Linked DNA regions of Bdellovibrio bacteriovorus. The protein of the gene in region 2 binds, or shares a complex with, the protein of the main gene of each other region. Links are inferred from orthologs where the notes say so. Each region holds a gene or a part of one and is shown on either strand. Other genes may lie near its edges. The genes, in order: fliM, AZI86_RS14840 and AZI86_RS04215.

Evidence for each region.
Region 1: the proteins of AZI86_RS14840 (region 2) and fliM are in contact, whole or in part, in a crystal structure (PDB 1F4V), measured with the Escherichia coli proteins. The link is inferred for Bdellovibrio bacteriovorus from one-to-one orthologs.
Region 3: the proteins of AZI86_RS14840 (region 2) and AZI86_RS04215 are in contact, whole or in part, in a solved structure (PDB 1A0O), measured with the Escherichia coli proteins. The link is inferred for Bdellovibrio bacteriovorus from one-to-one orthologs.

What each region holds. Positions count from the first base shown.
Region 1 is NZ_LUKE01000001.1:744,769-754,507, forward strand. Bases 43-3,011 are described here. They hold fliM (flagellar motor switch protein FliM), read right to left. Parts: upstream 2,044-3,011; coding sequence 1,042-2,043; downstream 43-1,041. Other genes in these bases: AZI86_RS03525 (FliO/MopB family protein), read right to left, coding at 43-636; fliN (flagellar motor switch protein FliN), read right to left, coding at 648-1,028; AZI86_RS03540 (flagellar basal body-associated FliL family protein), read right to left, coding at 2,053-2,586; AZI86_RS03545 (flavin monoamine oxidase family protein), read left to right, coding at 2,826-3,011. In the rest of the region: more of AZI86_RS03525, read right to left, coding at 1-42; more of AZI86_RS03545, read left to right, coding at 3,012-4,139; AZI86_RS03550 (MAPEG family protein), read right to left, coding at 4,144-4,533; AZI86_RS03555 (DUF4142 domain-containing protein), read left to right, coding at 4,645-5,169; AZI86_RS03560 (HNH endonuclease), read right to left, coding at 5,247-6,272; AZI86_RS03565 (S66 peptidase family protein), read left to right, coding at 6,648-7,685; AZI86_RS03570 (inositol monophosphatase family protein), read right to left, coding at 7,690-8,541; AZI86_RS03575 (SPOR domain-containing protein), read left to right, coding at 8,663-9,496; AZI86_RS03580 (hypothetical protein), read left to right, coding at 9,647-9,739. UniProt on the Escherichia coli protein: FliM is one of three proteins (FliG, FliN, FliM) that forms the rotor-mounted switch complex (C ring), located at the base of the basal body.
Region 2 is NZ_LUKE01000003.1:497,662-507,333, forward strand. What follows is about bases 3,540-6,441. They hold AZI86_RS14840 (response regulator), read left to right. Parts: upstream 3,540-4,728; coding sequence 4,729-5,154; downstream 5,155-6,441. Other genes in these bases: AZI86_RS14830 (acyl-CoA thioesterase), read right to left, coding at 3,540-3,991; AZI86_RS14835 (helix-turn-helix domain-containing protein), read right to left, coding at 4,109-4,504; AZI86_RS14845 (chemotaxis protein CheX), read left to right, coding at 5,173-5,673; AZI86_RS14850 (HD-GYP domain-containing protein), read left to right, coding at 5,733-6,441. Also shown: GTPase HflX, read left to right, coding at 1-711; AZI86_RS14810 (YkgJ family cysteine cluster protein), read right to left, coding at 727-1,155; AZI86_RS14815 (hypothetical protein), read right to left, coding at 1,230-1,715; AZI86_RS14820 (hypothetical protein), read left to right, coding at 1,925-2,488; AZI86_RS14825 (hypothetical protein), read right to left, coding at 2,491-3,351; more of AZI86_RS14830, read right to left, coding at 3,521-3,539; more of AZI86_RS14850, read left to right, coding at 6,442-7,046; AZI86_RS14855 (RDD family protein), read right to left, coding at 7,049-7,657; AZI86_RS14860 (CCA tRNA nucleotidyltransferase), read right to left, coding at 7,663-8,856; tRNA epoxyqueuosine(34) reductase QueG, read left to right, coding at 8,902-9,672. UniProt on the Escherichia coli protein: Involved in the transmission of sensory signals from the chemoreceptors to the flagellar motors.
Region 3 is NZ_LUKE01000001.1:880,948-890,714, forward strand. Bases 4,163-7,159 are described here. They hold AZI86_RS04215 (chemotaxis protein CheA), read right to left. Parts: upstream 6,671-7,159; coding sequence 4,655-6,670; downstream 4,163-4,654. Other genes in these bases: AZI86_RS04210 (CheR family methyltransferase), read right to left, coding at 4,163-4,658; AZI86_RS04220 (chemotaxis protein CheW), read left to right, coding at 6,954-7,159. Outside these bases: AZI86_RS04195 (S1 family peptidase), read right to left, coding at 1-685; ggt (gamma-glutamyltransferase), read right to left, coding at 822-2,561; AZI86_RS04205 (protein-glutamate methylesterase/protein-glutamine glutaminase), read right to left, coding at 2,716-3,777; more of AZI86_RS04210, read right to left, coding at 3,789-4,162; more of AZI86_RS04220, read left to right, coding at 7,160-7,448; AZI86_RS04225 (transketolase C-terminal domain-containing protein), read right to left, coding at 7,523-9,556; add (adenosine deaminase), read left to right, coding at 9,585-9,767. UniProt on the Escherichia coli protein: Involved in the transmission of sensory signals from the chemoreceptors to the flagellar motors. CheA is autophosphorylated; it can transfer its phosphate group to either CheB or CheY.

The DNA.
Region 1 (9,739 bases), on a different replicon or contig from region 2:
GCTAATTGCAAATTCTTCGTCTGCATCCAGCTCATTGGCCGCCGCCGAACGTTTATTCGCTTTAGGCTTCTGAACTTCTTGTTCTTCGTCTTCTTGAATATCCATCCCACCAAGAACACGACCAAAGTTACGGGGTGCCTCCTCAGGAACTTCGTCATCCATCAACGATAAATTCTTGATCATCGAAATATTATGATCCGTGACACCAATAAGAATGGACTCACCCGCCACACGGATGATCGCCAAGCTTTTCTTTGGGCCCAAGTAATGCTGTTGCAAAACTTTGATTTGCGTTTGGTGCTTTGCTGATTGCGGGACTTTGTACTTTCTTAAGAAGAAAAAAGCACCAACACCCACCAAACCTAAAATTGAAATCGTGAAGAGAATACGGAAAACGCTGCTCTCTTCACCGGCTGCTTTTTTGGGGCCATCCAAATTCAAAGGAATTTCTGACTCTTTACGATTGTCCTTTGCCGGTGGCAAGGTAGGGGACGCTTGCTCAGCCACGGCAGAGGCTTCAGTATTATCAACGGCGGTCAATCCCACAGAAGCTTCGTCGGCATTGGTTACCGCTGCTTCTTGCGAAAAAGCCGAAGAGCAGGAAATCACGAATAAGATGGATAACAACCAGCGCATCTAAGGACCTCTTACTTTAATTGTTCCACACGCTCAGCGGGTGAAATGATGTCAGTTAAACGAACACCGAATTTTTCATTGACGACCACGGCTTCACCGCGAGCAATCAACTTATCATTGACGTAAACTTCCATGGGCTCACCAGCCAGTTTATTCAATTCAATGACACTCCCTTGAGTCAGATTCAAAAGCTCACTCACCGGCATTTTGGTACGACCCAATTCAACGGAAACTTTTAAAGGAATATCTAAGATCATTCCCAGGTTGCGGTCTTGATGGGCCGGGAGGGCTGCGGATTTTTTCGCCGCACTACCGCCACCGCCGCCTTCAGCCGCGCCCGAAGCTTCCGCAACGAGTTGGTCTGCCAAATTATCTAAAGTATCGTCACCCATTAATGTCTCCCCCCTACTTTTGCACCGGACGAGTCACTTGGACTGCCACAGTTCCATGATGTATGCCGTAGTAACCTTTAAATTTCTTAACGCCTTCAATATTCACATCAAGTTCGCCCGAAGCGTCCTGATCTAACGGAATGACGTCCCCGACTTTCAAACTCATCATATCGCGCAGTTTGATTTCGGTTTCGCCCAGATTGATTTTGATTTCTAAATCTGTTTCTAAAAGCTGTTCTTGAATGATCGCCGTCCAAAGTTTTTTGTCGGTTTGATCCGTTTCAACTTGGAAACCTGTTTGTAGTTTTTGTTTGATCGGCTCGATTGTCGCATAAGGAATAACAATTGAAATTGTTCCCGTCGCATTTTCAAGCTCAACGTCGAACGTTGAGGCGATAACAACGTCAGTTGGCGGCACGATACCGACGAACTGAGGATTCACCTCGGTACGCACAAATGAACAACCAATTTTTTCAATCGAAGCCCAAGCGGCTTCAAGATCGTTGATCGCGAGGCCCACAACTTTTTGTACGATAGAAAGTTCGATCGGCGTAAAATCCTTCCCGTCAATTTTAGTGTAAGGACGATCCGCGCCACCGAAGAAACTATCAACCAAGGCGTAGGCTAATTTACTTTCAATAACGAAAAGAGCCGAACCACGCAAGTTACCGAAGCGCAAAACCGACATGCACGTGGGCATCGGTAAAGTGTTGATAAATTCTCCGAATTTTAAAAATTCAGTCGAGGTCAGCGTGATCGAAGCGATCTTACGAAGAGCCGAGGACAATGATACGCGGAATGCACGCATGAATTTTTCGTAGATAACTTCAAGCTGTGGCAAGCGACCGCGAATGATACGATCTTGACTGGTCAAATCGTAAGACACGATCTTACGGTCTTCAACTTTACCTACGGATTGTGACTCTGCCTTGGGAGCATCCGAGGAAGCAACATCACCGTCGGAAACCGCCGCTAAGAGAGCATCAACTTCGCTTTGGGACAGAACTTGATTCATAACCCTGCCTTAGTTGTAGATAAACTCTGTGAAGAACACGTTTGAAATCTTCCCTTGAACCAGGAAAGAATTAATAGTGTCTTTAATTTCATTTCTTAAATTATCTTTGCCTTCACGCGTATCCACTTGCTCCTGAGTTTTAGAAGACAAGATGATAATAATGATATCGCGAATTTGCGGTTTACGCTTCTCGATCTCATCTAATACATGCTCGCCCTGGACCTCAAGCTCCATGCTGACACTTGCCACTTTACGGCCTTTAGAACCGGCCAAATTGACAATGAATTTTTCTAAGGGAACGACCTTCCCCATGACTTCTTTTTCTTCCGTGGCTTCATGATGTTGAGCCGCGGCTTCACCTTTGATGACTTGTTCGATTTTAGGTTCGGCGGCTTCTTTCTTCTTGCCCGAATAGAGCATGAACCCAACACCTGCTACGACGAGCATATTGATCACCGCTAACGCGATCAAAAGTATAGGCTTTTGTCCAGATCCACCACTTGGCGCTGCTGCTTCCGGTGCTGCTGCTTCTTTCTCCGCCACTATTCATCCTCCATGATGAAGAACCACAGATTGGTCCTTACAAAATTGAAAGCAACAGCAATGCCAACAGGACCTCCGTCGAGCGTCAAAGTCTGCGGTCCAACATATTTGAGCTCAGGCAATTTTTGCCGACCCCGCAAACATTTGCCGGGTAGAATTTCTCTGACAGTAGTCAAACTTTTGGCATTGGGATTTGACTCCCACTTAAAAAAAACCCGACGATAAGCGAGGAGAATCCAATGAAATCCTCACACTGTTTTGACGTCGTGATCGTCGGCGCCGGAGCTTCAGGTTTGTCATGCGCCGCCCATTTACTAAAGCAAAATGTCGACCTGATGGTCCTGGAGGCAAGGCCCCGCATTGGAGGCCGGGTTTTCACTCAAGGCTCACCTCACCCTTCCATTCCCATTGAGTTAGGGGCGGAGTTCATTCATGCAGCCTCACCTCTTGTTTTGGATCTTTTAAAGAAGACGGGCCACGATTTTTATGATGCTCAGTTTGAACAGCTCTTTTTGAAAAACGGAAAGCTGATTGAGCAAAAAGATTTCTGGGACCGATTTGAAAAAGTATTAGCCTTGCCGGACAGTGAACGAAAGACCGACCGTTCGATGGCAGATTTTTTAAAGGCTCATAAAGCCATCCCGAAAGACATGCGAGATCTTTTAATTGGATACATTGAAGGCTTTCAAGCCGCCGACATAAATCTGATTGGTGAAAAGGCGTTCGCGGAATCCGAGAAAGATAAACGCGATCTGAATGGCAATAACGATTTTCGTATTGTGGGTGGCTACTGCGATGTTCTCCAGGGACTTATGCAGAATTCACTTAAGAAAAAGATCGCTCTTGAACATCCTGTTACTCAAATTAATTGGAATAAAAAACAGATAGAGATCATCTGCACTCTTCCGTCGGGACGGCGTCGTCATATTCACGCAAAACAAGTCGTGCTGGCAGTGCCACTAGCCGTCTTGCAGGGGCAGCATAAAAAATCACAGATTGAGTTTAAACCGGAAATCCCCGAACTTCTTCCGGCACTTTCACATCTGCACGTCGGTCATGTGCAAAGACTGGTGTTTATTTTTAAAACCCGCTTTTGGGAAAACCTCTCCGAAAAAAATCCGGTGTGCTTTTTAAGAGCGCCCCATAACATGTATTTTTCCACGTGGTGGACTTTAAGCCCCTTACGTGCTCCTTACCTGATCGCTTGGCAGGGAGGACCCATGGCGCAAGAACTTTCGAACATGTCGGACAACGCCCGTATCGAAAAAGCGCTGCAAACCTTGTCAAAAATCACCAATAGATCCTTGGCTTTCTTAAAAAAAGAAGTGTCCTCCGTTCATCAACACAACTGGTCTAAAGATCCCTACGCCATGGGCGCTTACACTTACACCGGCATAGAAAACCAAGATTATAAACCTAAAACGTATCCGCATTTTCATGGCTTCTTATGGCTGACCGGAGAAGCCTTTGCCAAAGCGGATGGCCAAGGCACTGTGCATGGAGCTTTAGAGCATGGTTTTGAAATCGCACAAAAGATTTTACAAGCACTTTAGAAAACTAAAGCAAACTGCATAGAACCATCACTAAACCGATCAAACTCGCACCCCAAATCAACGTGCGCAATCCCGTAATGCCCGCTGCATACACGAAGAAGTAAAGCACACGGGAGTAGAAGTAAAGCTGAGATCCCCAATAAGAAAGTGATGTTCCTTTTTGCAAAAATAGAACGGCAAAAATCGCCACGATAAAAATTGGAAACGTCTCCATAAAGTTACGATAGGATCGATCGACTCTTCCGGCCATTCCTGTCAGTGGAGGCCGCGAAGACTCACGAGAGCTTAAATTCCATTTCAGTCCGCGTTGCATTGTTGAAAGATGCGCGGCCGCCAATAACTGTACTAAACCTAATATGGACGCAAATATTAACATTTGAATTTCTACTATCATGGGCCCTCCAAAGCTCTTTTGTATATTTGCAGGTAAATAGCTTGGGCTTGCAAGAAGCATTTAGTCCCCGTGATCATACACAGAGATTTTTAAAAACAAAAAGGAGACTTTATGAAATCATTAAAATTAGCAGCATTGCCTTTGGTTCTTTCCGCGTTCATGTTCGGTGGCTTCGCCCACGCGGCAAATCTTTCAGACCAAGAGGTTGGCGAAATTCTCAAAACCGTGAACGACGCTGAAATCGACGCTGCCAAAGCCGCGAAGTCACGCGCCAGCAATAGCGAAGTAAAAACATTCGCTAAAGACATGGAAAATGCCCACGAAAACAACAACAAAGAAGCCAAAAAAGTTTTCAAAAAAGCAGATATCGATCCTAAAAATAACGATATCGCTAAAAACCTTAAAAAAGATGCCAAAGATAAATTGGCAGAGCTAAAAAAGAAAAAAGGCTCTGACTTTGATAAAGCCTATATCGAAAACCAAATCATGATGCACCAACAGGTTTTGAATGACTTGGAACAAAAATACATCCCGGCCACACAAAACTCAGATTTCCGTGCGTTCTTAGAAACTACAAAAACTCACGTGCAGGAGCATTTGTCTAAGGCTCAGCAGATTCAATCGACTTTGAAGTAGTTGACTTTAAAACGTCGCCTGCTGTGACCGCATTTCGCAGCAGAAAACCCATTGATTTTCGAAAGCCCACCTCTACTTTAGAAGTGGGCCTTTTCTTTAAGCTGAATTCCCATCTTACTTGCCATAAATAGATTATGCGTGCGGCAAAGAACTCTTAAGTTATCCTGGTGATTTGACCCGCCCAATGATACAGGAACAATATGATCAATTTGCAGTTGATATCTGGAGCGACAGCGTTCATTTGAATTAGGATTCACATATTCACAACAACCCTCCGAATTTCTTAAAAGTTCGCGTCGAGTTCGAATAGAAATTGCTTTTCTTAGATTCCGCCTCGTAGCGATGACTCCTTGAGTTGAAATGGATTTTCGAAGTGTGATTGGCGGCAACTCTAAATCTTGGGGTTCTTTCGACATGGCCGATGGCTTGTCCTTACCGATAAGAAGCACTTCTTTTTTAACCAAGTTATTTTCTTTCATAGCTGCTCTTGATTCGTTCTTCTGATTGAACTTTTTCGCCAAAGTCGCGATGATATGCGCCCATGAGCCTTCATGACAAACATGAGAGAGATTGTTTCTTGCATTTTCCAATTCCTTAAACTGCTCGGCCGATAAAGTAATTTCAATTCGAACCGAGTCGTCGGCTTGGGGTCGAAGCGCTTCTTGATCTCTTACTGGCAAATTAAATTCTTTAGCCAGGACGGCGTCCGTCTGAAAAGAATTTCTATTTTCTAACTTTCCTAGAACCTCCAAAGTTATGGAAGGAGAAATACTTGTCCCGTTATTCTGCGCCTCCTTAAGACATTTCTGCACTTTCGTAAGCTGAGAAAGATGCAGGCTTCCAGATTCAATTTTATCAGCAACTTCGGGCAACTGCTTTAAAAGCCGGGCCGATTGCAAACGACGATAAGCCGCCGCTTCGGAATATCCTAACCCACGCGTCAGGTAAGTGTACATCCCATCATATCCCAGCTCAGCGTAAATCTGACGTTCTTCAATTTCTAAAATGTGCACCAGAATTAAATGCGTAATTTTTCTTTCGGTCCGCACAAGGTTTTGCATGCGACCCACTAGGTCCTGGTTCGAAATATTTCTTAGATCCATAAATTTCTCCTACGAAAAGGACCATATCATGGGTTTTAAAAAAGAGTTTTTGAAACATTTTAAGAACGCAGGGATCAGGCAGAGACCTCATTTTTATCAAGCTTAATAAGCTCAGAAATGTTCTATACGAAACCTAAATTCACAGAACACGGTCCTTCGTGAAAAATTTTATTTATTTCGACCTGACCTAAAATAAAGAATCAAAAATCATGGCAAACAAATTCGACATTACAAATAACTATTGCCGCTATGCGCCCGCGTAGCGAGGGTGATCCCTTCGCCCGGGCAACGATAAGAAGTCCTTTCTAGACATTTTTATTTTTTCGTCCCAAGATGAACTTCATAAATTACACACTAACCACCCGAGGATATGTAATGTCCCAAACCCTTATTTCTCCAAAACGTTTGAAATTCGGAGATACTATTGGTGTCTTCACTCCTTCTTCTCCCGCTTACAATGCAAATCCTGAACTTTTCGAAAATGGGCTTCGCACGCTAAAAAATCTGGGTTTCAACATCAAGCTAGGTTCTTTGACTAACAAAAGAGCCTCCCAAGGCTACCGCTCAGGCTCTGGAGAAGAACGGGCCAAAGAATTCATGGAGCTTATCAAGGATCCGGATGTCGACGCTTTGGTGGCCACTATCGGCGGATATAATTCAAGTAGCATGATTCCCTTTCTGGATTATTCGGCAATCAAGGAAGAACGCAAACCTATCTGCGGATACTCAGATGTCACTTCACTTCATTTGGCGATTATGAAATTTGCGGGCTTAAGAACCTACTATGGACCGGCGGTGATGTGTTGGTTTGGTGATTGGCCTTCAGGCATTGAAGAAAGTAACAAGTGGTTCTTAGATGCCTTGATGAACCACGAGTCCGGGACAAGAGATATTAATCAACCAAAAAGATGGAGCAACCATTCAAGAGATTGGGGCAACGGAGACTGGAAAAAACTGCCAAGAGAGTGGCAGGAAAATCGTGGATGGAAAGTCCTTCAAGAGGGCACCGCGACCGCACCGATCATAGCCGCGAACTTGAATACACTCACCAGTGCGGCGGGCACTAAATATTGGCCGGACCTCAAAGGTAAGATTCTTTTAATTGAAGAAATGGACGCTCCTTTGATGAAGGAAGAAAGATCCTTACGCCAGCTCTCTTTAATCGGGGCCTTCGATGAGTTAGCAGGTTTAATTATTTCAAAACCAGAATTTTTTAGCACGGATGGTGCGGCTTTTACTTACGACGACCTGATTATAGATATCGTGGGAAAAAGAACATACCCAATTATTTCTAACTTTGATTGCGGGCACACCGTGCCGATGATCACTATTCCTCAAGGAGTAAGGACTCACCTAAAGGCTGAGACGACTGAAGTGAAATTTCAGTTCATCGAACCAGCTTTTTCGGCTTAAGAATTTACTGCGTCTGCGCATCCAAGTGATTTTTTAAAACCCCTTGCACGGCCTTCACCACATTCGCATTCCCCGCGACGATCGAATTCTTATACGGATGATATTCTTCACCACGATAAGTTTGCACAATGCCCCCCGCCTCACGCACGAGTAAGATGCCGGCCGCTGCATCCCATGGCTGAATATTTCTTTCCCAGTAACCATCAAACACGCCACGCGCTACTTGCGCTAAATCATAAGCGGCAGCCCCTGGTCTGCGAACTCCGCGACACTTGCGAACCATCTCATCAAAGATTTTCAATTGCTCGGCAATCACGTGTTCGTGTTCCGAAACAAAGCCTGTGGCTAAAAATGATTTATCCAACGAAGAGGCGTTACTGACTTTCAAAGGACGACCATTCACAAACGCCCCTTCACCACGAATCGCGGTGTATGTTTCTTTCAGTATTGGCACGTCAATCACGGCCAATTGAATCTGCCCATTGATTTCTAACGCTAAGCTGATGCAGAAAATCGGAAAGCGATGAATATAATTTGTCGTCCCATCTAAAGGATCCACAATCCAGCGTCCCACTTTTTGTGCGGGCTCTGCCTGGACTTTGGCCCCAGGAGCATGAGATCCCGCGAAGGTTTCCTCGCCCAAGAACTCAAACTCCGGAAAATTTTTCTTAAGATGCTCTGCGATGACTCGTTCTGATTCTTTGTCGGCTTCGCTCACTAGACCGGCTTGGAATTTTTCTTCAACATGCTCTAAGTTGCCGAAATAATTGAGAAGGACCTCTCTGCCCAGGCTGACGGCTTTGATGGCCTGACCTAAGACCTGCTTCCAATCCCTTGAATTTACGCTGTTTTCCACGGATTTCCTTTCCCGGATGACCTACGTATCATTGACCAGTTCCGGGACTTAAAGCTAACATAAAGAGAGGACCAAAGGAAGGGTCCTTGAGGGTTGGATATAATCTATGAGGATTGAAAAGATGAGTTCACAAACGGATGCGTTCTTAAAGCTGGGGTTGTTTTTCTTTATTGCTTTGTTGTCGTTTTCTATCGGCACCTTTGTCGGAAAGAAGTTCAGTGACAATCAACATCAGCTTGCTGCTTTAGAGCCACAAAAAAATTCTCATGGCGAAGGTCATGGTGATGCTCACGCAGAACGTGGTGTCGCTTCGACATCTCCTTCTGAACACCGCTCTGGCGCGATGACTGACGAAGAAATTGCTAAGCTTGCTGAAGAATTCGTTGCTGACGATACTGTACCAGCGACAACAACGGCGGGTCATGATGCTCACGGGGCTGCGAAAGACGCGCACGGTGCGCCCGCAGCAGCAACTGATGCTCATGGTACACCGGCGGCAGAGGCCCATGGTGCTGTAAAAGCAGAGCCCGCTAAAGATGCTCACGGTGGTGGCCATGCCGAAGCAACCGCTCCGTCACACGCTTCTGAGGCTGCAAAAAATGTGGCGCAAGGTAAAGCTCCAACAGCTCCCGAAACTCAAGCTCCTGCAAAAAAAGTAATTAAGGAAGAGCGTCTTCCTTCTTCACTTCCTAAAGATGTAGCTCAATACGCTGTGGGAAAATTCACAGTCCAAGTGGCTGCTTACCCGCAGGAAGCGGAAGCTCAAAAAATGGCTTCAGATTTGAAAACCAAAGGTTACAGCGCTTTTTATATTCCCGCGAATGTTAAAGGCACAACCTATTACCGTGTAAGTGTCGGTCAGTTTGCGACTCAAAAAGAAGCAACTTCTTACCGCGCAGAGTTCTTAGCGAAATCTAAAATGGGTTCCGCAATCGTTCAAAAAATCTCAGAATAGTCTAGCTTCTTCCGCCGCAGTTCTTGCGGCGGGCCTTCAGATCCTTTCCAGCTATCTCTTTTTACCGAACGCTCGCTATCGCCGAGCACTACGTGGTCCTAATCCTTTACGGCCATTGTGAGCATCCCTTCAGCATGTCAATAATCAGATATGAGGATTTTTTTCTATCTGACTGTTTCTGTACTTTTCGTTTTGCCTGTCAGTGCGCAAGAAGGCACACCCATTTCAAAAACAACATGGGAA
Region 2 (9,672 bases):
GGTGTGCGCAAAAATCGCGCGCAACACAGGCAATCCCGTCGTCGCCACGAGATCCCGTCTTTTGCTTTGATTGGTTATACAAACTCCGGCAAAAGCTCGCTTTTAAATCGTCTGACCGGATCTGAAGTTTTAGCCAAGAACCAAGTGTTTGCGACCTTGGATCCCACAACACGTAAGATCTTTTTACCCGATGGCCCTCCGTCGGTTGTGACCGACACCGTAGGATTTATCCGGAAGCTTCCTACACAATTAATTGAAGCCTTTAAAGCAACGCTTGAAGAATCTTCAGAGGCCGATGTTCTTATTCACGTCGTGGATTTGTCTTCACCCAATATGGAAAGACAAGTCGAGGTCGTTGAGGGCTTAATTAAAGAATTCAACTGGTCGGATAAAAAGATCATCCACGTCTTTAATAAGTGTGATGTCGCCCCTTTAGAAAAACAATTTCGAGTGAAGGCTTACCCCCGAGTTTTTGTAAGTGCTTTGACGGGGCAAGGGATAGAACAGTTAAAGAAACTGATGGCACAAATGGTGAGCGAAATGCAAACCGACGTGCAGCTGTACTTCCCACGCTCTGAAGAATACAAAATCTTTGATTTGGGCCGCGAGGCTCAGATTGTACGCAAAGAGACGGCGACGGAGGGCACGGTTTGCTATACGCAACTGACCCCCGCCTTGATGAGTCGCTGGAAAGATTACGTCGTTAAATAGGTACACAAGGCACGCTTAAAGCGTGCCTTCATCCACCGGCGGAGCCTTCGGAGTCGGCTCCGGACGAGGAAAGTCTTGGGGCCGCAGGGGTTTGAGTCCTTTGCTCTTGCGAGCCAAATCACAGTTAGGATTGTGCGTCCCATTTTCATAACTTGCTTGAAAGCGACGACAGCATGACGGTCTATTTTCATAAATCGAACAACTCACCGACTGCCCGATTTGCCCTGTTAAAGCCACACAGCGGATTTTCACCTGATTAGTGCCAATCATAATGCGCTCATCGGTATTTAATTTTTCCGTGAGATCTTTAGGAACATTGTGGGACATGGGATGAGTTTCATCTTTAGCAAAGATAACTCGAAAAAAAGAACAACAAGCCCCGCACCTAACACAAGGGTGAGTTGAAACGTCTGCCGTGACTAAAGAGCTCTTACTTTGAGCCATGATAAGGAATCCATCCCTTTGACTCTAGGATAGGCTCCTTTATAACAAACGCAAATTAAAAATTTTTTAGCTCTTTAGAAATACTCTTTTAAAAAATCAAAGTAGCGATCCGATTGAACGTCTATTTCCATCGGTAAACCGGACGAATCTAGAACGAAGGGTTTGTTTAAAACCAACTCTCCCCCGCCCCATTCAAATTCGACATTGCGATTGTAAAGGACCAATTTTTCTTCCATGGAAGTTTCTGAATAATAGGGAACAAAAAAACTCTCCACCTTGCAGTGGCTGGGTAAAAACTTATGAACTAAATTGAGCTGATGAACAAAGATGGGTGTGCAATAAAGCAACTTTATGTTGTCACACTCAATCCCGCCAATCCAGTTTTGAAACTGGCGCACCCCGATGGAATTGATTAAGACCAATGCGCCAAGATCTATCTGCAACTCTGGTAAATAAGCATTTCCTAATGTCGGTAAGTCTGATGAATGAGACACCAATTGATTTTGAATTGTCACTAGCGTGCAGTTTTCTAAAACAGTGGCAAAAGATCGATCGGTCACGTTGTCCTCTTTTAAAAAATGCTAACACAAACTAATTGAGAAAAGCGAGGCGTCACGAAAAAATCTCGTTCATTACAACGGAACACTTTTTAGAACATGAAAACGACTTGATACCGAACACTCGAAAAACGCGGCCTTTGTTGACTAAAGGGATCCAAAAAATCTAAGTTCAGCACACTTCAAAAACCACATTTCTTGGGAGGCCTTGCGTGTCCAAATTCCTAATTTCCATTGTCTCATTATTTACTGCGCCAGCGATGGCCGCATCCATCTCCATCAGTGGTGCTGACTATGTTCCTCTTTTAGATGAACCCGGCCGCAGTTGTGCTTCCCAGATCAAAGACTACAACAACAAAGAAGATCTAAATCTTCCAGGGATCACTGCTTTACTGGGAACCGTGCGCATGTCATGGCAAGGCCCCAGCCCGTTATTTCTTGATAGCATGACGATTTCTTTTACCGGCCCTGAAATAGTGGGCAGCCGCCAAGACATCGTGCTTACGGGTGAAGAATTGGGATTTTTATGGTCCGGCGATAATGTCGTTCCCACCTTCAAAAGAAACGAAGGGCGCGCCGTCATTCCATTTTGTCGTTTTCGTGTCGGAGGAATCAAAGTTCAAGATAAGTATAAATATTTTGAAGGAATGGGCTTCATCACAATCAAAGGACGCTACCAAGACGGCGGACAATGGAAAGAAGCTTCAGGTGATTTAACCTTCCGCTATCACATGTCGCCGATGCCTCGCCCGGGAAAATCGGGTTGGTCCTTGTAAGCCTATTCTTGAGAATACATTTCCCTTAACGTGGCTCGATCCGTGTCACTTAAGCGATGCGGATCAAGGGAAAGACCGTCGCGGATTTCATCGATATAGCAATAGTTCATGATGGATTGAGAGTCATAAGAACCATGCTGTATATAGGGGCTGCGAGGATCGGCCGCATAATCCTGTTCATAATACGTGGTCAAACTGACTGGCAAATTCAGGCTGGCCACAATGTTCTTGATAGCTTTCCCAAATCGACGCTGACACGCGGGATCCTGAAGAATGGCTTTTTGCTCATGCTCATGGAGCAAACCCGCAAGATGTCCAAACTCATGCAAGATGGTTGAGTCCCAGTAAATTTGCGCAAGTCCTTTGCGGTTTTTAAATATGAAATCACCCGCCATTGCACTGGGGTGCTGAACATATAAAAACGGAGCCTTGTCTTCTGCAAAATTACCGTACTGTAAATTAGGTCCGATAGAAGCTCGTCCATATTCCGTGGACCGCGCAAGTTTTTTAGCATCCGCTGTCGAAATAAAAAGATTCACCACGGAATTATCATCGCCAGAACCGCTGCCGCAGTCATCCCAACCGACAAACTCTACGCCCGTTTTTTCTTTTGAGTATTCAGAAGTCACAAGTTTTTTGACGCGATTTTTTAAGTCCCGGCTCCATGCAGAAAGTTGTGAGCGTGCTTTGGTGACCTCTCCGGTCACCGTGTATGCAAGAACAGAGGCTCTCGTGTCTTTGTCGGCAAAACAGACGGCAATCTGAGATTGATCTCCCCAAGGTTGCGGGCGCATATAAATACCAGCTTGCGTGCTCACCGCGCTAAGAAAAAATATAAGTCCACTTGTAATAGCCATCCTCATCGCAAGACTCCTCGTCACCTCGAAAGCTTGCAAACTATGCCAATGACTCAAAATGAGTCGCTTTTTACCCAGCGACGATAAAAAGAAGAAGGCGGTGAAGAACACCTATACAAAGGGTAACTAAAAATGTTTATTCGTCGTGCTTCGCGACGTCCTTGTCTCTGTTTTTTTAGGACTTCTTTTGCGCTAAACGCATCTCTCGGCGTTTTTTACCGGCCTCAAAGCGACGGCGATCGGTGTCCGTTTCTAATTCCAAACCCGGAATTTCAATCGGTTTGCCGTTAGATCCTAATGCCACAAAAGTCGTGTACGCTGAAGCCGTGTGAAAAGTTTCACCGGTTTTGGGATTTTCCGCATCCACCCGCACACCGACTTCCATGGAGGTGCGTGAAGTGAAATTCACGCTGGCCTTCATGTTCACGACCCAGCCTTTGTACACAGGGGCTACGAAATCCAAACGATCAATACTCGCCGTAACAACCTCTCGGCCCGAATGCCTTTGCGCGGCGATGGCGGCCGCTATATCAATCCACGCCATGATGGTACCCCCGAAAATGCTGCCGATCGCGTTGGTGTGCGAAGGAAGAACTAGTTCGGTCATGATAACTTGAGATGCAGAAACGGGTTTGGTGCCAGCCATGATGAAAAACCTCTTTAGCTACAAAGTCTTTAAGCACAAAAAAAGAAAGCGCAGGTTGTTAGGAAAAATCCTAACTTACCTGCGCCTTAAAGCAATCTCTTTTATAGAGACGAACGACTAGATGCCGCCCATTCCGATATCAGAGTTACCGCCACGGTTGATGCCGCTGCCTGGAAGAGTTGTTGTTCCGCCAGATACAGTTGCCGATCCCGCCGGGATTGTTTGAGTTGCATTGTTATTATAAGCAGATGCAGCCGTTGCCGATTGATTGTTGTTTTCTGCGCGCACTTCAGTTTCAACGAAACCAAGGTGAGGCAAGCACCATACGATCAATTGTGCACGAGACTTAACATTCATTTTTTTATAAATGTTAGTAAGGTGAAATTTTACTGTTTTTTCAGTAACAAACAGCTGATTCGCAACTTCCTTGTTGGATAAGCCTTTAGAAACTAGTTCAGCAACTTCTGCTTCTCTGTTTGAAAGACCTTTTTGAATGAGGACATCTCTGAGCATCCTTGCTCCCTCCCGCTAAATGTTTTAGTTTTTTAAAACTTTTGTCTAAACCTTGAACACCTTGGCACTTCAAACTAGGACTCATGTCCATGTTTAAAGCACGACCACCTGTAATAAAGTCTGACACGATTTTTAAATTTCGCAATAGGTTTGGACTCTAGTTTTAAAAAACTAGACCGATCAGTGTGTGTATTTTACAGGATTCCAACAATTCAGGAGATATTATGTTTCCCACAGATACGAAGTTTTTAGTGGTGGATGACTTCGCAACTATGCGAAAAATCATCAAAAAAGTGCTAAATGAGCTTGGCTATACAAATGTCGAGGAAGCCGATGACGGTAAAACCGCTTTGCCGATGATTCAAGCCGCTCATGACGCGGGCAAACCTTACGGTTTCATCATTTCTGACTGGAATATGCCAGGAATGCAAGGGATTGACCTTTTAAAGGCCTGCAAAGCAGACCCCCGCTTTAAGGCAAGCCCTTTCATGCTAGTCACTGCAGAGTCCGAGCAAAAACACATTTTAGAAGCCGCTAAAGCCGGTGTTTCTGACTATGTGGTGAAGCCCTTCAACTCCGCCACATTGAAAGCAAAAATGGAACGCGTGTGGGCGAAACACAACCCTTCAACTCAAGCGAAAGCTTCTTAAGGTTGAGAGGAAAAATATATGTCTGCAGCTCCAAAAGTCGACGCTATTAATCCGTTGTTTGATAAGCGTCTTATTAACGCTTTCGTAGACGGTGTTATTAAAACTCTTAAGACCATCGCGCAAACGGACGCAACTCCGGGCAAGCCCTTCATCGAACCGACATTCGTTTTAAAAGGCGAGATCGCGGGCATGGTGGGAATGGTCGCCCCTCCACTTAAAGGAACTCTTTTGATTTCTTATGGCAAAGAGAGCATTTTTCATATCCTTGAAAACATGCTGGGAGAGAAGTTTACGGAAATAAACTCTGATGTTTCCGATGCCGTGGGCGAAATGACCAATATGATTTATGGCTCGGCCAAAACCACTTTGAATCAATTGGGTTACAATTTCGAAATGGCCATTCCCTCTGTCATTTCTGGTGATTTTAAAATCACCCAGGCTGATAAAGGGGCCACTCTTGTGATACCATTTAACTTAACGAATGGATCCACATTTTACGTGGAGATCACGGTGCAGTAATGGCAGCTTCTTCAGGATCGACTGTTGACGTACTCATAGGGAGTCCCCGAGATTCCTTCATGGATGCTGTCAAAGTGATCCTGAAAGGTTACTATCCCTATCAACTTCGTCAGTTCAAAACTGTCGACGAAGCTCTTGAATCTCAGAATTTCCATCCCATTTTAGCTTTGATTGACGGACAAGATGGATCCAACTCTACAAACGAGTGGGTTCAATCCGTCAAAATGAATTTCAGTGATTGCCATGTGATCGTGCTTCATTCCGCGGCCGCTCCGTTGAATTTCGACGCCATCAAAAAAAACGGTGCCGACGAAATGATGCATATCAACTTTGACCGCGAGTTTATTTCGGACATGGTATTGCAGCTAGCTCCGGTTGAAATGGAAGGCGACAACATCCCTATCACCGCCTTAATGCCGGTGGATTTGCGTGATATCGAAGCGCAGATGAATATTAACTTTGATGTCTACGTCCATCTCCCCGCCAACCATCGCTCCGTTCTCATGCGAAAAGCCGGTGACATCTTAGATGAAAAGCAAATTGCGAAATTCCTGGGTCTAAAACAGCAAATGTATATCAAAAAAACTCAGCGCAAAGAGTTTTTTGAATACGCCCGCACGGTGCAGTCTTTAAGAAACTCCCCCTTCCCGGTCTCAATGACCGAAAAATTTCACCGCTCTAAAAAAGCGATTTATGAAATCATGGCGCAATTTCTGAATGGTGCGGCCACCGACTTTTCTGGGGGCCGTTTGATCTTTGATAAATGCAAAGAGATCATTGCCGACTTTGAATTAACCAAAGACCTTGATAAAGAAACTCTTTTTACGGAGATCTTCCGCTTCACCGGCAACACACGCACGCTATATCATGACTGCATCTGTTTATCGGCCTATGCCGCGTTTTTTGCTCAAGCCATGGGTTGGGGACCTGAAAAACGCGAAAGTGCGGCCTTAGCGGGATTGCTCCACAACGTGGGTCTTTCCCAAATGCCCGTGGCCATGGCTGAAAAAGATCCCCAGTATTACACCCCTGAAGAACTTAAAGAGTTTCATCTTTATCCCGACCGCTCCGTCAATATGGTGAAAGCTAAAAAGGTTCCTTTGTCGGTGGAAATCTCTGAAGCCATTGGACAACACCGTGAAAAGGTTAACGGCAAGGGCTTCCCCAAGGCTCTGCCCGGCGAAGATTTAAGCGATCTTGGGAAGCTGATGATTTTTGCTTATCGCTTTATGGAGTTAACATCTTTACGCGAACATCGCCAAGCCATGCCGCCAGCCCAAGCTTTACAACTGCTGCGTGATAACTCGATTGAAGCCACTGATGACGGGCTTGACATGTTAACGGCCACGACTATTTTTAAAAAATACAAATAGGCCTATTCGACTTCGAAGTCTTCTAAATCTTCCAGATTATAAGCCGCTAAAAGTTCATCAAGATGCACTTGATTATTTTGCCAATCAATTGTTTTGATCACCTTGATGGCCGCACTCCAACCCTCAACACAGAAATAAAGCACAAATAAGCTACCCAGGATCCAACGAATTTTCGCCGGTTTGCGGCGCGGTACATTTTGCACCACGCGAGTCTCCGCAATCCAGTCCACGGCATGAGTGCGGTCATAGCGAAATAGCGCCACGACATAAATAGCCAAGCTCAAAAACAGACTTAAGCGTTTAGCTAAGGCTCTTAACAGGGCCGACTGCCAACTTAATGGTTCTTCAAAGTTATGAGCCGGAACGACTTTTAATCCCAACAGCCATTTTGCGGGTGTTGCTTGCATCAAAACTAAAAACACAAATTCGTAAACTGCCGGAACTAAAAGAATCAAAAAAAACGTGAAGATCGGAATGCTCACCCCTTCTTCACTGGTTAACATCGTAAAAAAGATCCCGAAAAAAGGCGCGTAAAATGGAATCATGATCATTTCATCAATCCCGTTGGCCGCTAAACGTTTCCAGGTACTTGGTAAGTATGCATTTGTCATTTGCTTTAAGCTTTCTTTTTGTAAGATTTAAGCCACTCTAGGGCTTCTTCTCGGGAACGATGCTTATGCTCTAGCTGCAATTCAAAAGCTTCGGCTAAGCAGTCACCAATAGCTTTGCCTTGCAGACCTTGCACATCTGTTCCCGATAAAAATGGCTTCGGAAGAGTTTCACCCATCTTAGCCCAGGCATTGGTGAGAAGATCAATTTCTGACAGAAACTTCTTCTGCGCTTTTAAAATAGTTAACGCCCAAGGAACACCCTCTTCGCTCATTTTTAAGAGCTGCTTTGCTAACGAGAGTTTAAAAAACTCCTCCGGCTGATGCCAAAGGCCCCAGACACGTTCGATGGCTCTTTGCTCCTTCACGGAGAATCTTAAGCGCGCCAGCTGTGACTTTACTTCCGTGAGGGGGGCCTGCCTAAAAAACAACGCAAAGCTTTGCCATGTATGATGAGCTAATGAGAGGTACTCCCCGTTGGCATCTTCGGCCCGGAACGGAAAAAGTTCTGCCATCAAACCGGAACTGACTAAAACATCTAAGCCCTTTTGCACGGCGGCGGTTCTTAAAAGTTTCCCCATTTCTTCGTGCAGACGTTCTCCGCTGACGGTCATCACCTTGGGCGCCATCCGCTTTAAGGCCGCAAACGTCGTGACCTCTAAGGCAAAATCCAATTGTCCCACAAAGCGAGCGGCTCTTAATAGACGTAAATGATCTTCGGCGAAACGTTTTTCAGCATCGCCCACTGTGCGCAAAGTTTTTTTGGCAAGATCCGCCTTACCTTGCACAAAATCTAAAACCTCTTGGGAGTTTAAATCATAAAAAAGCGCGTTCACGGTGAAATCGCGTCGCTGGGCATCCATTTCGGGAGTTGAAAAATGAACGCCTTCGGGGCGTCGACCATCTTTGTATTCACCATCAGAACGAAAGGTCGCCACCTCAATATCAGCATCCCCTATCAGCACCCGCATTACGCCAAAGCTTTTCCCCACGGCCACCGTGTTTGCAAAGATTTTTTCAATTTCTTCAGGGGTGGCGTCGGTGGCCACATCCAGATCATTGGCTGAAATACCTAAAAGCGCATCCCGCACGCATCCGCCCGCCAAAAAGGCCTTATAGCCACGGGCCCCCAACTTGTGGTAGATGTCTTCCACGGCCGGCCAATGGGGATGAGTTTCTAAGATGCTTTGCACAGTCGCCATGGCCTTATTGTAGTGAAAGACTTTAACCCCGGAAAGAGAATTTACGTGACGCTCCAGGAGATTCAATCTCTTATAGACCAACACCTGCAAACCGAAGGCTTTTCGCACTTTGGAGTGGCGGCTTTGGAGCGCCCGTTTAGCATGTCGTTTTATAACGAGTGGCTCAAAGAAGGGCTTCACGGCGATATGAAGTACTTAGCCGAACACGCGGGCATCAAAGAAAATCCGCAAAGCAAGTGGCCCCGCGCGCACAGTGCTTTGGTCTTTGCCATTCCTTACTTTCCGCATCCCCAACCTCAAGAAGCTTCTCCGCCTTTATCATCGGCGCGCATCAGTCTTTATGCCCAAGGTATGGATTATCATTTTTGGTTTAAAGACAAGATGAATCGTTTATGTAGCGCTTTAAAAGAAATCTTTCCTGACGAAGAATTTTTAGCGTTCACCGACAGCAGCCCCATTCTGGAGCGCGATCTTGCAAGACGTGCAGGGTTAGGATGGGTGGGAAAAAACACGTGCGTGATTCACCCCAAAAAAGGCAGCTTGTTTTTTATTGGGGAGATTTACACTTCACTGAATTTAAAAACAGAAATAGAACCTTTGCCCGACTTCTGTGGCAAATGCCAAAAGTGCATCGACATATGTCCCACAGGCGCGCTTTTAGAGCCTCGTAAGATGGATGCACGAAAATGCATTTCTTATCTGACCATTGAATCCCGTGAAGTCCCTGAAGAAAGCTTACGTTCGCAAATCGGGGATTGGTTTTTTGGTTGTGATCTGTGCCAGACAACGTGTCCCTGGAACGAAAAGGTTTTCAAA
Region 3 (9,767 bases), on a different replicon or contig from region 2:
GACTTGCCACACCCCAGACATACAATTGACCGTCTTGCACTAGATACGCCGGACCACCCGAATCGCCACTGCAGATTCCCTTGCGAAAAGTCTGAGCCAATTTAGTTTCGGTTGCTGAATATTGAGCTTCTTCAATTTCTAAGTTAGTCGCGCGCAAAACACCCGCGCCACGAGAAACACCGATAGTCCAATTTAGACCGTAACCCGCAACAAAAATCTCTCGACCATTATAAAGCTGCGCGCCATCCGTCAACAATTGCGCCGGTGTATAGTCTGACGGAACATCGCCTTCAAATTTCAAAATCGCGATATCGGCCATGTCTTGCGCTTTCATCTCTTTAGAGTAGTTAGCGTGAACCACACCGCCGATGACTTTGCGTTTGGCAGCATCATCTGCGCCTTGCATTTTATTAGTAAAATAGATTTTTAAGTTTTTTGCCTTGGGATCGACGCAGTGACCGGCCGTTAAGACCAGATTGTTCGGCAGCAGAGTTCCAGAACAGATATAGCCAATTTCACTTTCATAAATTCCCACCGTGCTTTTTGCTAGTGGCGAACCTACTTCAATTTCTTGTCCACCCACGACACCCGAACCTGGAGCGGTAATCTCTGACGTGTTTTTTTGGTTGGGAGTACAAGCCCCTAACACAAGAGCGGTGACCACAAGAGAAACATACATTTTCATTAAGACCTCACTTGATCGACGGGTTTTACACCCGCGATGCCCGTGAGGCCAGCCCGACTTCGACCAAACCTCCTTGACTGTATTTTATTCTCTTTGTGGGTGTCGAAAATCCTGACACCCTTATGATTTTTATAAGCTATTTTGCGATACTAGTCCCAATGTCACGCGGGTCCGCAACTCCACGAAAGGAATTTCCTTCTTTCGCCGTGGCCATCACGTTGCAGCCAATGGGTTGAATCTTTACTTCATAGCCCATTTTCTGAAGCTTTTCTAAAACGGCCGGTGCGGGGCCCGGAGGTTCCATCAATAAAACATCTGGCTGCCACTGATGATGGTAACGAACTGCCGAAACCGCGTCGTACAACGATGTTTTGAATTCGATATAATTTAAAATCGTCTGCGCAACACAGCTGATGATGCGTGTTCCGCCCGGACCACCGACAACCATTTCGGGTTTTCCATCTTTCATCAGAATTGTGGGCGACATACTGCTTAAGGGCGTTTTGCTAGGCGCAATCGAGTTGGGCTTTCCGCCAATCGCACCAAAAAGATTTGAACTTCCGACTTGGGCCGAAAAATCATCCATCTCGTTATTTAAAACTACGCCGGTTCCCGGGGCGACAACCCCAGCACCCATCCAACCATTGATGGTTTGCGTGGTGCTAACGGCATTCCCCTCAGCATCCATCAACGACAAATGAGTCGTTTCTGAAGACTCATATCCTGAAACATCACCGGCTTTGACCTCTACGGCCTTGCGCGCACGATCTGCAGGAACTTCGCTGCGACGCTTTTGGATATAGCTTGGATCCGTGAGTGCCTTCACCGGAACTTTTGTAAAATCCGGATCACCCAAATAAGTCGCACGATCGGCAAATGAGGACTGCAACGCTGACGCCGCCAAGTGAATTGATTTCACCGAATGGATTCCGCTTTTTGCCAGCTCATCTTTTTCTAAGAAATTTAAGAATTGGATCACGTGCACCCCCCCTGAACTTGGAGGCGGCATCGAGAACACTTCATAACCGTGATACTTGCCGGTGACGGGCTCTCTCCATTTAACCTGGTAATCATCCAAGTCTTTTTGAGAGATAATCCCACCGGTTTTTTTAGACAGGTCCACGATGGACTTGGCCACGGATCCGTTATAAAAACCATTTCGGCCCTTTTTTTCGATCAGCCTTAATGTTTTTGCTAAATCTTTTTGAATCAAAAGACTTCCCGGTGCCGGAACATCGCCGTTAGCCCCTAAGAAAATCTTTTTTGCCGCCGGATCTTTTAAAATCTGCGGAGCACGGTAAGTTAATGCCGCATGAAACTCTTCATAAATTGGAAAGCCTTCTTCGGCCAATTGAATCGCTGGCGCCATGACCTTTGATAAAGGTAACGATCCAAAGCGTTTATGAATTTCTAAAAGACCGGCGACCATTCCTGGAACCGCCACGGCCAAAATTCCGTTCTGTGATTTGCCGGTTTCGGCTTTTCCCTCTTTCCCAAGATACATGTTTTCGGTTGCCCTCAACGGCGCCCGCTCGCGGAAGTCAATCGCGTAAGTTTTGCCCGTCTTAGCTTCGTGGAACAGCATAAAACCGCCCCCACCAATACCCGAAGATTGAGGCCGCTCTACAGAAACAGTGAAAGACGCCGCCACCACCGCATCAATGATATTCCCTCCTTGAGCAAACATCTTTTCCGCCGCTTGCGAAGAAAAACGACCTTGTGTAGCAATAGCATACTGCTGACCCACAGCTTGTGCGGTCGCATGATCTGCACGCTCTTTACCCGAACGAACATAATGAGCCTTAGGCGCGCTTTGGCAGCTTGTTATGAATAAAAAAGAGACCAAATATATTTGAAAAGATTTGAAAGTTTTCATATTGGGTAGGCTATACCCAGAACCAAGGCTTGGTCAAAAAGGTTCGAGCGCAAGGCGGAGGGTTTTGGCTGCCACGAAGGCGTACTCAAAGTACGCCTTAGAGCAAGACAAGGCCCGACAACGCAGTCGATCGAGCCTTTTTCACCGAGCCGCCTTAAGCTGCGTTTCGTTGGTGAAGCTGATGCAACAAATCGCCCGCAATTTTGTCTAAAGGCAGCACCTTGTCTGCCGCCCCTAACGCCACCGCCGCAGCTGGCATGCCATACACCACGCAAGTTTCTTCATTTTGCGCCACTGTGTAAGCACCGGCGTTTTTCATCTCTAACAAACCCTCTGCGCCGTCTTTTCCCATTCCCGTTAAGACAACACCCAAGGCATTTTTACCGACGTATTTTGCAACCGACTTCATCATATAGTCTGCGGCCGGACGAACACTGTGTAACGTCGGCCCTTGATGAAGTTTTACGTGATAAAAGGCACCACTTCGATGAATTTCCATATGGTAGTTACCGGGGGCAATCAACACGCGTCCCGGGACAACCTGATCTCCCTCTGCTGCTTCTTTCACTTCAAAAGGAAACATTTTATTTAAATTATCGGCAAAAGACTTTGTGAAACCTGGAGGCATATGTTGCACCACCAAAGTTCCCGGAATATCCGCAGGCATTCCACTTAAGAACACCTTTAAAGCTTCTGTTCCGCCCGTTGAAGACGCCACCGCCAACAACTGATGCGTTGTTCTGGCTAATGAAGTCGGAGCAATTTTTTGCACCGGACCACCGGCTTGAACAATCTTTTTAACCGGATTGATACGAGCGCGAGCCACCGCACGCACTTTTTCAATAAACCCCGCAGCGAGTGATTCCAAACTTTGCGAAACGTCGATGGAAGGCTTTTCCATGATTTCAATCGCACCTGCTTCAAGCGCTCGCAAATAGGTTTCTGAACCTGTTTTAGCTAAGCTTGAAAAGATGATAGTTCTAGTTGGAAAGTGCTGCATGACTTTCTCAAGAAAGCTAATGCCATCCATACGCGGCATCTCGACATCCAAGGTCATAACATCTGGTTTTAAAGAAACCAGCTTATCACGAGCGATGTAGGGATCTTGCGCAGTACCGACGACTTCAATGTCCGGGGCAGAGCTAAAGATTTTCTCTAGCAACTTTCTAATCACCGCCGAATCGTCCACGATCAAAACGCGAATTTTTTGCGCCATACGGCTACCTCTTAAATTTTTTGGTAAACGGCTCTTGAAAGCGGTTTCAAATGAGTGTGTTTTACGTTTCCAGACTCAGAGTGACCTAAGACCAAATATCCGCCTGGAGCCAAACACGCCGTTAAGTTGTCGATGACCTTTTTAGTTGTCGCTTCGTCAAAATAAATCAAAACGTTGCGGCAGAAAATCACGTGAAACTGATGCTGAAATTCATATTTCGGTGTCATCAAGTTAAACGGAGCAAAGCGGATCATATTGTGAATCTGATCTTTCGCTCTCCAGAACTCTTCACCTTGAGCTTTCACTTTTTCGAAATACTTAGATCTTTGCGCGGGGGGCAGACCTTGCATTTCACGCTCTTCATAAGTACCAATCGAAGCCTTTTTAAGGACTTGAAGGTCAATATCGGTCGCCAATAATCGAGCCTTTTTGTATTGATCACCCAAAGCTTCACAGGCCGTCATCGCGATCGTGTAAGGCTCTTGGCCCGTACTGGCAGCACAACACCACAGGCGAATATCAGATCCAAACTTTTTACTTAACTCTGGCAAAGCACCAGTTAAGAAATCAAAGTGATTTGATTCGCGATAAAACGAAGTCATGTTCGTCGTAAGCGCCGAGATGAACTCGGAAGTCAGCTCTGCCCCGCCACGTTCGATCATCGCCCAGTACTCTTCATAAGACTTTAAAGAATGGCGACGCAAAAGCTTTACAATACGATTGCGAATCAAGGCATGATTTTTAGGGGTCAATGGAAGATCGACACCCGCAAGCGTGTACATGTGTTCCGCAAACTTGCCGAACATTTTGTCTGTGAGCTTAATATCCTCGAAATCATTGAGGGCACTTACGATATCACTTGTTTTTTTAGGGGCACTCATGCCGCGATCTCCCGTCCTTTGACAATACTATTAACTAAAGCGCCTGGATCTAGGATTAAGACGGTTTTACCGTCCCCCAAGATCGCCGCACCAGCAACTTCAGGGATGTCGTGACCTGTTGTAATTGACTTCACCACCACTTGCGCTTGACCCAAAACGTCGTCCACGGGGAACGCCATTTGACCCGTCATAGACTCAATAATCACCAGCATGGTTTCTTCACGACGCGCACTTAAAGAGTTTTCTTTTTTCTGCGCACGCTTTTGATCTTTTTCATTCAAAGTCCAGTTGATAGACCCCAAAGTCCGAGAGACATCGATCACGGGCAACAAAACACCGCGGATGTTGGCAACTTTACCCGCACCCGAAACATTCGTGTAATCTTTTGGTAAAACACGCACGATTTCACGAATAGAGTGAATTGGTAAGATGTAACGAGCTCCATCCAAAGCGACGATGATACCGTCAGTGATCGCCGTGCTTAAAGGAATAGTTAAACGGAACGTGGAACCTTGAGCTGGTTTAGAATAGATATTGATCTTACCGTTGATTTTATCCAAGTTGGATTTCACTACATCCAAACCCACACCTCGACCGGATAAGTCAGAAATCTTATCTGCCGTCGAAAATCCCGGTTGGAAAATGTATTGGAAAACTTGTTCATCGGGAATAGAAGCAGGGTCCACATTCTTAGGGACAAAACCTCTTTCGATAGCTTTGTTTAAAACCTTCTCGCGATTGATACCACCACCGTCATCCGTGATATCGATAATAACGTTACCACCGGATTGCTTCGCCGAAACGACAACTTTTGCCGTTGCCGGTTTACCGCGTTCTAAACGAACTTCTTTTTTCTCAACCCCGTGGTCCATCGAGTTACGCACCAAGTGAACCAAAGGGTCACCCAAAAGTTCAAATACGGTACGTTCCACCTCTGTCTCTTCACCGATCAATTGTAAATCTACTGGCTTATCCAGTTGTAAAGAGACGTCCCGAACGATACGTTGGATTTTTGTGAACGCCGATTTTAGCGGCGTCATGCGAATGCTCAATGTCTTTTCGTAAAGCTCGCGCACGGCTTTATCTAATTGATCAACGATGGCCTCAAGGCGAAGACTCTCTCCACTGCGCACCGTTTCGTCATGCACTAATTGATTTTTTAAAACAACAAGCTCACCCACTGCATCAAGAACGGAATCAACGCGACCCGTGTCGACTTTGATTGTGGAATTAAGCTGCCTATTAGGGGCTTTACCATTAGCACCACCATTACCGTTACCTTGGGCGGCAGAAGCATCTTCAACTACCTTCAATGCCGGAGCAGGTTTTACCGCCGCTTGCGGAGCCGGCGCGGGAGTTGGAGCTGGTGTAGGCGCCGGAGCCGCTGCCACGACAGGAGGCGGAGTGTGTGCCTCCTTCGCATGGAACTCGGCCTGATCTTCAGGAGATAACTGAGCTAAAAGTTCAGCTAATAATTCATGATTCGTATGATCTTCACCTTCAGGTGCTGGAGAGAAGAAGTCATCGGGAGCAGCGATTTTTACTTCTTCATCCGCCGGGGCTGAGGCCACAGGTTCAGCGTCTGTCACTGAATGGTGTTTAGATTTCTTGCCGGAAAGTTCTTCGCGGATCACGATCAATTGATTCACTAGCTCTTTAGGATCCCAGTGCCCAGATTGACCTTGCTGTAAAAACGCGACACGGTTTTTTAACTCATCACCGGATTTTAAAAGCAAAGAAATAACGTTTGAATTTACTAAATGAGGTTGGGAACGTAAAAGATCTAACAGATCTTCCATCACATGAGCGAACTTACAAAGATCCGCTAAACCTACCGCTGCGGCTCCCCCTTTTACCGAGTGGGCTACGCGGAAAATATCGGTTAAATCGCGAGCGGGATCTGTGCTGTTTTCCAGCTTCATCATATATTCTTCATACTGCTCAAGCATGAAAGCGGACTCATTCAAAAAGTCCATCTGTAGTTCTTCAAAAAAGGCGTTGTCACCGCTCATCGGAGTGCTCCATAACTAAATAGAATCAATTTAGAAAATTTCCTAACGCTTCTTTATCGGTCCTTGTTTGAAATTTCTGTTTAACTCTAAAGTCTAGAACCCTTCACATGCTGATGTTTTAATCTTCTTCCTGAATCGCCCTCAGCTTAACTAGACTATCGTCTCACGCTGATACGGGGATATTAATTTTCTGTAGAACTCCTTAAAACCTCTCAAGTCCAGGGGGTATTTTCTCGAAGAGTTGCTTGTAAGATTTTTTTCACAAGAGTCGAAAGGTGAGACAATGAGCGACGTTACTAAAGCAAAACCAGGGCAATACTTAACTTTTCAATTGATGGCCGAACAATACGGTGTCGCTATTGAAACAGTTCGCGAAATCAATCAGTTCGGCGAGATCACACCGGTACCTCGCACACCGGACTATGTAAAAGGTGTGATGAATCTTCGCGGCAAGATCATTCCAGTAGTCAACTTACGTATTAAGTTTGGCATGGATTCACAAGACACTACTCGTGACACTTGCATCATCGTTATCGACACTGAAATCGGTCAAGTAGGTATGATCGTGGATTCAGTTAAAGAGGTCGTGGACCTTCAAGAATCACAAATCGAGCCGTCTCCAGTTCTAGGCAACGAAAACGCGATGTCGTTCGTTCGCGGCATGGGCAAAGTAGACAATAAAGTTGTGATTTTGGTTGATATCGTATCAGCGTTCTCTGCGGATCAGATGGGCCAAATGGCTCATTTCTCTCACACCCCTGAAAAAGCAGCGGCGTAAGAAAATCTTAAGAATTAAAAATAAAAAAGCCCACGTGAATTCCGTGGGCTTTTTCTTTTTGATTTCCTTAAAATCTACCAAGCGCCGCTTTTTTGGAAAAAGCTGCCGGCAGTTTCCACAATCGCCGAAGCGTCGACTTTATGTTTTCTATAAAGGTCTTGAGCCGTATAAGCACTTTGACCAAACTCCCCGTGAACCCCAAGGCTTTTCACTTTAACTGCGACATCAGCTTGTAAAAGGGCATGCGCTAGCATTTGACCAAAGCCCCCGATCACTTGATGATCATCCGCCGTGATGAGACGGCCCTCGGTCTTTTCAATCGCCGTCTTAAATGTGGCTAGATCAAAATGGTTTACGCATGGTGAATTGATAACCACAACCCCCAGTCCTTTTGCTTCAAGGTCTTGAGCCGCTTGCAAGGCCTGCGGAACCAAAGATCCCGTCGTCGCAATCGTCACTGATTTCGCTTTGTCCTTCACCGTATCACGCAAGACTTGGGCTTTTTTCAAATCATAACCCGCTGGCGAAATGTAGGATTTCGGAAAGTTCTCACGACCCAGAAAGAAAACAGAAGAATTTGGAACACGACCCGCTTTTCTTTCTTTCGCGAAGTTTTCAATCGCGGCTGTAACCAGCGCATCTGCTTCTTCGCTGCATGAAAGACAGTAAACATCCAAGTGAGGAATCGAAGACGTCATCGCCAAGTAACTTAAAGCTTGGTGAGAAGCCCCGTCCGCTGCATCTTGAAATCCGGTGTGTGAAAAGATGGCGATGATCGGTGCTTCAGATAAAGAACCCATCGTTAACGGCAGAGCGCCCTTGGTCACACCAAACTGTGCGAATGTATCCACCACCGGGATATAACCTAATTTTGACAATCCACCCGCCGTTGAAACCATATTGCTTTCAGCAATCCCTACGTCGACAGAGTCATTCGGGAATTCTTTGCGGAAACCAGCCACCCCGGTTGACCCCGGAAGATCCGAAGTCACACTGATGACGGGTAAACCCGCTTTCCGCGCACGAACCATCGCGGCCGAAACGCCGATTTGAATTTTTTCGCCCGTGTCTTTCACGGCCTTCGCTTTTAAATCTGCTTCGTGCTTAACGAGCTCCTCAATCCATCCTGTGTAAAGAGCTTCTAATGCAACACCATTATTGATTTCACCAAGGAACGCCGCCAATTCAGAAGGACTTTTCAACGGGAAGCCATGCCCCCCCGAAGCCGACTCCGCCGTTTTTTTCGTGCCGATCCCTTTGACCGTGCGTGCGTGAATCACAACTGGCGCCTTCGGATTGGCCTTAGCCATCTCGACCGCTTGAGCAATCGTATCAAATGACTTTTGCAAATCATTGCCTTCAGTCAAAGTGATCACATTCCAACCCAAATCTTTTAAAGAATTAAAAGTTGGAGTCATCGAAAAAGATTCTGCATCAATACGACCTGACAGTTTCGTATTATTATCACTGATGATTAAAACATAAGGGCCCATTTTGCCGTTTTTTGCAAAACCCGGAATGGCCGCAAAAGCTTCTTTCGCCTCCCCTTCCATACAAGCTCCATCAGAAATCGTGGTGATCGTAACACGATTTTTTCCTGACAAAGCCTCACCCATCGCCAAACCTTGAGTTTGCGGAAACGCGGAACCCAAAGGACCGTTAGAAATAAACACGCCTTCTGGGAACAGATGAACTTCGCCGTGTCCAGTCAGACCTGACTCTATCGAACGGAATTTTTTTAAGGATTCAATCGTCAAGCCGGCCATGCCGTAATTCGCTTTTAAAGCATAAAGACCGTTTTCACAGTGTCCCGCATCGTTCACGATATGAAACATGTCATACCACTGTTTATTTTCGCGAGCCGAAGCATCAAAAACATACCCATGAAGTGCCGACCACAATTCTGCTAAAGCCGCTGGCCCGCCATAGTGAGCCGCCGCCCCGCCCAGAACGGCGTTCATATTCATCAAAGACACCAATGAGCGCGTGGCATTCGGATCGGCGACCGCAATTTGTCGTCCGTCTTTGGTTTTGACATGAGTTTTGAATTGAGGTTCCTTGGTAGGGTTCCCCGCGAGTTTTGTTTTGATTTGGATGGGTTCTGTCATAGGATAAGTTCTACTCTGGAGACTCTAAATGGAAAAGCTTTATTCTCACAATATACGCGAGCTGCCGAAGGTTGAATTGCATCGCCACTTGGACTGCTCAGTGCGTTGGAGTACTTTGATTGAATTAGCCCCTCAAGTTGGCATAGACTTAGAGTCTTCTTTTCAAGCGCAAAGAGCCCAATTTTTGGTCACCGAGCCGATGCGGGACCTT